Regions from separate parts of the Flavobacterium faecale genome, predicted to be linked through region 2. Evidence: riboswitches for the same ligand, from Rfam matches in the RefSeq annotation. Region 2 holds a riboswitch; the other holds the start of a gene.
What was found. A riboswitch is a leader RNA that binds a small molecule or an ion and turns the genes downstream of it on or off. The one in region 2 is predicted to bind cobalamin.
Positions count from the first base shown of each region.

Region 1: another riboswitch for cobalamin. It lies ahead of FFWV33_RS00595 (TonB-dependent receptor plug domain-containing protein); the one in region 2 lies ahead of FFWV33_RS16880 (TonB-dependent receptor).

Region 1 is NZ_CP020918.1:125,804-129,195, reverse strand. Features, by position in the region: gene FFWV33_RS00605 (alginate export family protein) at 1-427, opposite strand, end outside; gene FFWV33_RS00600 (RrF2 family transcriptional regulator) at 571-984, opposite strand; cobalamin riboswitch at 1,185-1,411, shown strand; gene FFWV33_RS00595 (TonB-dependent receptor plug domain-containing protein) at 1,713-3,392, shown strand, end outside.
Region 2 is NZ_CP020918.1:4,022,715-4,026,106, forward strand. Features, by position in the region: gene FFWV33_RS16880 (TonB-dependent receptor) at 1-1,795, opposite strand, end outside; cobalamin riboswitch at 1,828-2,125, opposite strand; gene FFWV33_RS16885 (hypothetical protein) at 2,179-2,469, opposite strand; cobalamin riboswitch at 2,568-2,790, opposite strand; gene FFWV33_RS16890 (ABC transporter substrate-binding protein) at 3,092-3,392, shown strand, end outside.

The DNA of each region.
Region 1 (3,392 bases), 720 kb from region 2:
TATTCGGTTCAACATAACCTTCAAAAAGCTGAATTGTTCCATTTAAACCACGTGGATCATGCGATCCCCAAACTCGGGCATCTTGCAATGACACGACGGCATTAAATGCAGTTCCTTGTTTGTACTCAAAATTTAATCGGGTTCTTTGATTTACAAAAGCGCTCGCACTGCTATTGTCAGCAGGTATATTTGAGTAGCCATTGCGGTATTCAGCTCTGTTTCTTACTTGTAAATCGACCAAAAAGGTTTTCTCTTTTGAAGGGGCAACTTGCTTGTTTTTGTACGTAGCTCGTATAGAATCTGCTTCGACCTGCTTAATGATATTTCTTCGAATTAAAAGGTTTAAAAGATCATCAGAATTTTGAGCGAAAGTGCTCGTATATGTGATGAGCGTAAGTGCAAAAAGCAAGAATTTTTTAGTATTCATTGGATGCGTTGTCAAAGGTGAAATAGTATAGTGTTGCAATAAATAATTATTCAGTGGATGGCAAACGGTACTTTTTAAATCATTTATTTTCGGCAAATATATATAAACCCTATCGAATTAGTAGAGTTTTAATGTAATTTTTTTTATTTGTTTACTAGTGAAGCAATAGTAATGTCTTTCATTGCTTTCAAAGTTTCGTCTCGAATGGTCATTAATCCGTGTCTTAGTAGGCATTCGGCTTCATCGGTACAATCGGCACAACGCTCATAAAAATTCAACGAAGCACAAGGAAGTAAGGCAATAGCACCATCAAATAAACGATGAATATCTGCCAATGTGATTTCGTTTCCAGATTTTAAAAGGTAATAGCCACCAAATTTACCTTGCTTGCTACCTACAAAATGGCCACGTTTTAGATCTAGTAAAATTTGTTCCAAAAATTTTTTAGGAATATTAGCTGCTTCTGCAATCGCCGTCGTTTTCGAAATATGATCGGCATCTTGTTGCGCAAGATATAGTAATGCTTTGAGGGCGTATTTGGTTTTTTGTGAAAGCATCTCTTGGGTTTCTTCTTGTGGTTTTGAAGTAAATTAAAGTTAAAGATAAATAAAATTATAAATGCCACAATATTATTTTGGTTATTCCTGTTTTTTGCCGTGACTTTTGAGATGTTGTTGTTGGTTATTTTTTCAATGTTATGAATAAGGTGAAAATTAGGTTTTTGTTTTTTTTAGGTTGTTAACACGATTACTTTACTTACTTTTGCGCTCGCAATGGTTTGGCTATGCTAATCGGTATAGTTCAACTAAGAGGAAATCAGGTGCAAATCCTGAACAAGCCCGTTACTGTAAATTCCATGCAACATTTTGACAGATTTCAGTTTTCTTGAAATCGTAACTTTTGCCACTTTATTTGATTCTAAATAGGGGAAGGCGGTTCAAAATGGGAATAAGTCAGGAGACCTGCCACTGCCAAGAAATTGAAGCTTTCGCGGACCAAAGCTTTCAGCACAATACGAATGATTAAAATTATTTTTTGATTTTTCGAAATTACAAAAGAAACTATTTTTAAAAAGATAGCCATTATTATGCGTCTATGTAGCCCAAGGTATGCCTGGCTTTTACATAGTGGCGTGCAGTTGCTGGTATGGGTTTTATTTTTGAATCCAATCTACTCGCAAAAGCATGGCATTGCTGTAAAATCAGTGTCCGATTCTTTAAAACCGCACCATTTAAGTGAGGTGATTTTGTATACAAGCAAGCGAGAATTCAAAATTGAATCTCCGATGCCTGTTCAAATTTTGTCGGGTAAACAGCTCGATAAACTTAATAGTCTTTCTGTGGCCGATGCCATTCGGTATTTTTCGGGCGTCCAACTCAAAGATTACGGTGGTATTGGCGGACTAAAAACAATTAATGTTCGCTCGCTTGGTAGCGCACATACAGCTGTTTTCTACGACGGTATGAGCATTAGCAACGCTCAAAATGGGCAAGTAGATTTAGGCAGATATTCACTGGATAATATTGAGGCAATTGAATTGTACAATGGTCAAAAATCAACTATTTTTCAGCCTGCACGTGGATTTTTTGCATCAAATACTCTTTATTTAAAAACGAAGACCCCCCAATTCAAGGATGATAAGAATAGTAATTTACGATTAAAATTCAAAACGGGATCTTTTGGTCTAGTAAACCCCGCTTTTCTTTTCGAACAAAAAATAACAGAAAATAGTTCCCTAACCGTGAGTACGGACTGGACCAAAGCTGATGGTCACTACAAATATAGATATCAAAAGCGATATGGTTATGATACTACTGCCGTGCGACAAAATGGAGATATTGAGGCTTTTAGGACTGATTTGACTTATCATGCCAAATTTTCTGAAACGTCTAAAGCAACTTTCAAGGCCTATTTTTATGATTCAGAACGAGGGCTTCCTGGTGCAATTGTAGCTAACAATTATGAGCATGTGCAAAGACAATGGGATCGTAATTTTTTTGTTCATGGTTCGTTTCAAAGTTCTTACGCAAAAAAGTTTGAACTGCTAGCTAACGTCAAGTTTAGCAAAGACTTCAGCCGTTACAGTGATCCTGATTACAAGACACTGCAAGGAACTTTAGATAATAAATATTATCAAAATGAATTTTATGCATCGGTGGTTAATTTGTATACCATCAATTCATGGTGGAAAACCTCTTTGGCTACTGATTTTTCAATCAATACCTTAGATGCCAATTTATACCGTTTTCCGTATCCTACACGCTACTCGTATTTGGGTGCTTTGTCTAGTGATATGACTTGGGAGCGCCTAACCATTCAGGCAAATTTGCTGGGTACCTATGTTGATGAGCAGGTAAAAGAGTACCAGCAAGGAGATAGTCAACGTATATTTTGCCCTGTTTTATCAGCTTCCTATCAGCCTTTCAATACAAAAAATTTTCGTGTGAGAACTTTCTATAAAGAGTCTTTTCGAATGCCAACGTTTAATGATTTGTATTATACCTTCATCGGTAATAGTTCCCTTAAACCCGAGTTTACAACGCAATATAATGTTGGAGGAACCTATGTAATAGCACCTGGAAGTTTGTTACAAACGGCTTCTTTTCAAGTCGATGGTTATTATAATAGAGTCAAAGATAAAATTATAGCAATGCCTTCTGCCAATTTATTTCGATGGACAATGGTCAATCTGGGAGAGGTCGAAATAAAAGGAATAGATGTCAATACCAATTTTGTGTTCAAGCTTCCCGCAGATTTATTTTTGGACTTAGGGCTGAGCTATACCTTCCAAAAAGCAATTGATATCACCTCTTCAACGGGAACAACCTATCGAGATCAAATTCCATATACGCCCATCAACAGTGGTACGCTAACCTCTTCATTAAATTGGAAAAATTGGCAAATGAATTATAGCTTCATGTACACGGGAGCACGTTACAGTCAAAAGGCAAATATTCCTGTAAAT
Region 2 (3,392 bases):
TTCCAGGCATTGGCCTAATTTCTACTGTTTGATAGCTCTTATTGAATATGTTCATGATCTGAAAACCAAGTTTATAATGCTCCTTCTTCCCTATTTTGTAAAAAGTACTTAGGTTTGATACTTGATATTCTTTCAATCTTGTCAAATTGTCTGTCGTGGTAAAAACAGCTCCGTTAAATAAAAGTTGGTAATTAAACGACCAATTCTTAATGCTATAATCCAATGCGCCCGTGACTTTATGGTACGGCACATAGGTTAATTGTTTGTCTCGCGCTTGATCAACCGCCGATGTATAGGCATAAGCAAGGTCAAAATCAAATTGTTGTTTGTTGATTTTTTTTCGAAAATGCCCTGTAATTTCAGCCCCTTTATTCTTAACGTGATCGGTATTAATTGGTTTCCAAATACCATTTTCATTGGGTAACCAGCGAATCATATCTCTCGTATCGATATAAAACACAGTTGCCGATACGTTAAAATTACCAAATTGTACTTCTTGCCCTAATTCTATCTGTCTCGAAAGCTCTGGTTTTAAGTCCAAGTTGCCACTACCCTGCCAATACAAATCATTAAAAGTGGGTACTCTAAAATTCTTTGAGGTGTTTACTCTTATTTTATAATTCTTTAAAGGGGTATAATAAATTCCTGCTGCATACAAAAAAGGAGTACTGTAATTTGATGTAACTTCTTGTCGTGCTGTAGCTTCTATTTTCACTTTCGAATCAATGGCATATTTCAGCAACATACCTGCTGAGGCGACTTCTCGTTTGGCATTGTTGATCGAACTCCCGTAGCCACGAATTGAGGTATACGATAAGATAGGATTTACCGAAAATACAGCTGAAGGAACATATTCGAAATCGTATTTAATCAATTTTGTTTTAGCGCCACCATTGGTATGATTGTCATTATTTTTGTTTTCGAAATACTTATAATCTTCCGTAATATAGGCCGCTTTCAAGCTCGAAGTATAAAAGTTTTTCTTATTAATCCATTCTAGCAAATTCCTAGAATTTAAATCTTTATACTTACTGTTCGAATCAAAAGCTAATGTACCCGAGAAATTTCGGTCTCCATCAAACAACTGACCGTAAAAATTTATGGTATTTGTCGCATTCCATCTGTAGCCTGCATTGGCACTGAAAGTCATATTTTCATATTCACCATTTTGATTCCGTTGATTTTGGTTCAGGTATTGGTAGTTGTTTGACGAACTATTTCTTGAAACATTAGCCTGCACAGTCCAGTTACGATCACCCGCTTGCAACCCATAGAAGTACCCTTGCGTATTAAAGCTACCAATGTTAATGCGTGCGGTATTTGTAAACTGTTTTTTAAATTGCAACTCATTGTTCAAATGGACACTACCGCCAATGGCCGCCGAACCATAAATTCCACTACCACCACCACTTCTCACGGCTATGGAGGAATACCCCACAGGAGTAATGGTATTGAAATCCGTCTGCCCCAATAGTTGCGAATTGATCGAAATTCCGTTCCAAATCACCGCTGTTTGTGAAGCCGTAGTCCCTCGGAAAGAAACAGAAGATACCATTCCGTTTCCGTTTTCTTTAAAATACAGCAAACTATTATAACGTAAAACGTTGGTAAGCGAATTGTAGTTTTTTTCGAAAACAGAATCAGACAAGGCTTTTACTTGTAAGCTATTGGAATATTTGGTCAATGCGGGATCCGTCACCAGAACTTCTTGCAAAGCAATTGGAGATTTTGATTGAGCGCTAGCACTATGCAAGGTCCAAAAAGAAATAATACAGAGAATTATCTTTACTTTCATACTATTGCAACCCCTTATTCCCGAGCGGTTGATGTTTGTTAAGTAAAAAGGCAGGTCTCCTGGCTTGCGTCTTGTTGCTTACCTTCCCATTTTTTAAAAGTGTTTGCAAACGAAAGAAATTCTCTCCCTTTACAACTTTTTTCAAAACAGTGGTTTTGTAGATAGCAACAAGCTTGATAGCTCACAGTTGCGGGAACAGCTTAGGATTAATTTGATTAACAAAGTTTTGATTGTATACAACCATCACTACTTTTTGCACAACTACCTAATTCCCATTTAATGCTATTTTCTTTTATTCGAAAAATAGCAACCTCAATACAGCGGCAAAGATAACGTAAATTAAAAGAGAAATAAAAATGAGTTTTAAAATATAAACCGACCCATTACTTTGATGGCATCTTTAAAAGGTAAAGATGATTAGTTTGTGATTTCTTAGGACTAATTACGATGGCAGGAAACCAACCGAAGACAGAATCTGTTAAATCTCCAGTTTTCACAGGAGTACTTGTATGTACAGTTCCCCATACATAAGGCTTCTCGATTTTAGTGGTATCCGCTACCATTAATTCGTTCAACTGAATTGCAGTTGCAACTATTCCTTTTTTTTGTTGGGAATAAGCAGCAGCAGCTGTACATAGGCAACAACCAACTGCAAAAATAATTTTATTTCTCATTGTGATAAATATTTAAATTGTGACCAAAATCACAATGTTGAATACTTGGGAGAAAAGCATAGAATGACCCATACCCAAACCTTTTTTCCCGAAAGTCTGATATTGATATGTAAAAGGCAGGTCTCCTGGCTTGCGTCTTGTTACTTATTGCGTTGCTCTTTCTATATTCTAATAAAAAAAGCACTACTACAAATAGTAACAATCTTGACTGCTTACAGTTGCGGGTACAGCTCAAGTTTTTACTCCAATGCTTAATTGGATCTTGATTCCCTTTTAATGTTTGTTGTAATTTCTAAACAAACAACCTAAATACGGCAGCAAATATAAATATTTTATATGCACGCACACTATTTAACTTAGTTTTTTATGAAAGACACAAACTATTCGCTAATTTTTGCGAAAGTCAAAGTTTATCATCTTTTTTTTTCGAAAGTTTAAATGCAAGCCATATAAAGCCCAGTGTAAACTGTAATATTATAACTGCCGCAACGGCATTTATAAAAAATTTGAACGCTCTCTGAAGTAGTCTTTTTGAAGTAAAGAAACATTTAATACTATATCAAAAGGCACACAAGAACAATTAAATAAAAACAAAACAATACTTTTGTAAAAAATATCTACTATGGTTTTAGCCAATAAAATGCTACTTTGCTCTTTTATCCTCCTCCTTTTTGTTCAATGCAAAAAAGAACCGAGTCAAGTAGCTACCTCCAACCCGACCCTTAATACAGTGCAGTATGCTAGCAGTTTGTCCATCTATAAAAATGAAGGCTATTCGATCATAAAAGTAAGCACACCTTGGCCAAATGCGACGCAAGCCTTAACTTATATACTGAAGGAAAAGCAAGGTACTATTCCCGACAGTTTACAAAAATACCCCTTGATAAATGTTCCACTGAATAAAATTGTAGTAACATCTACAA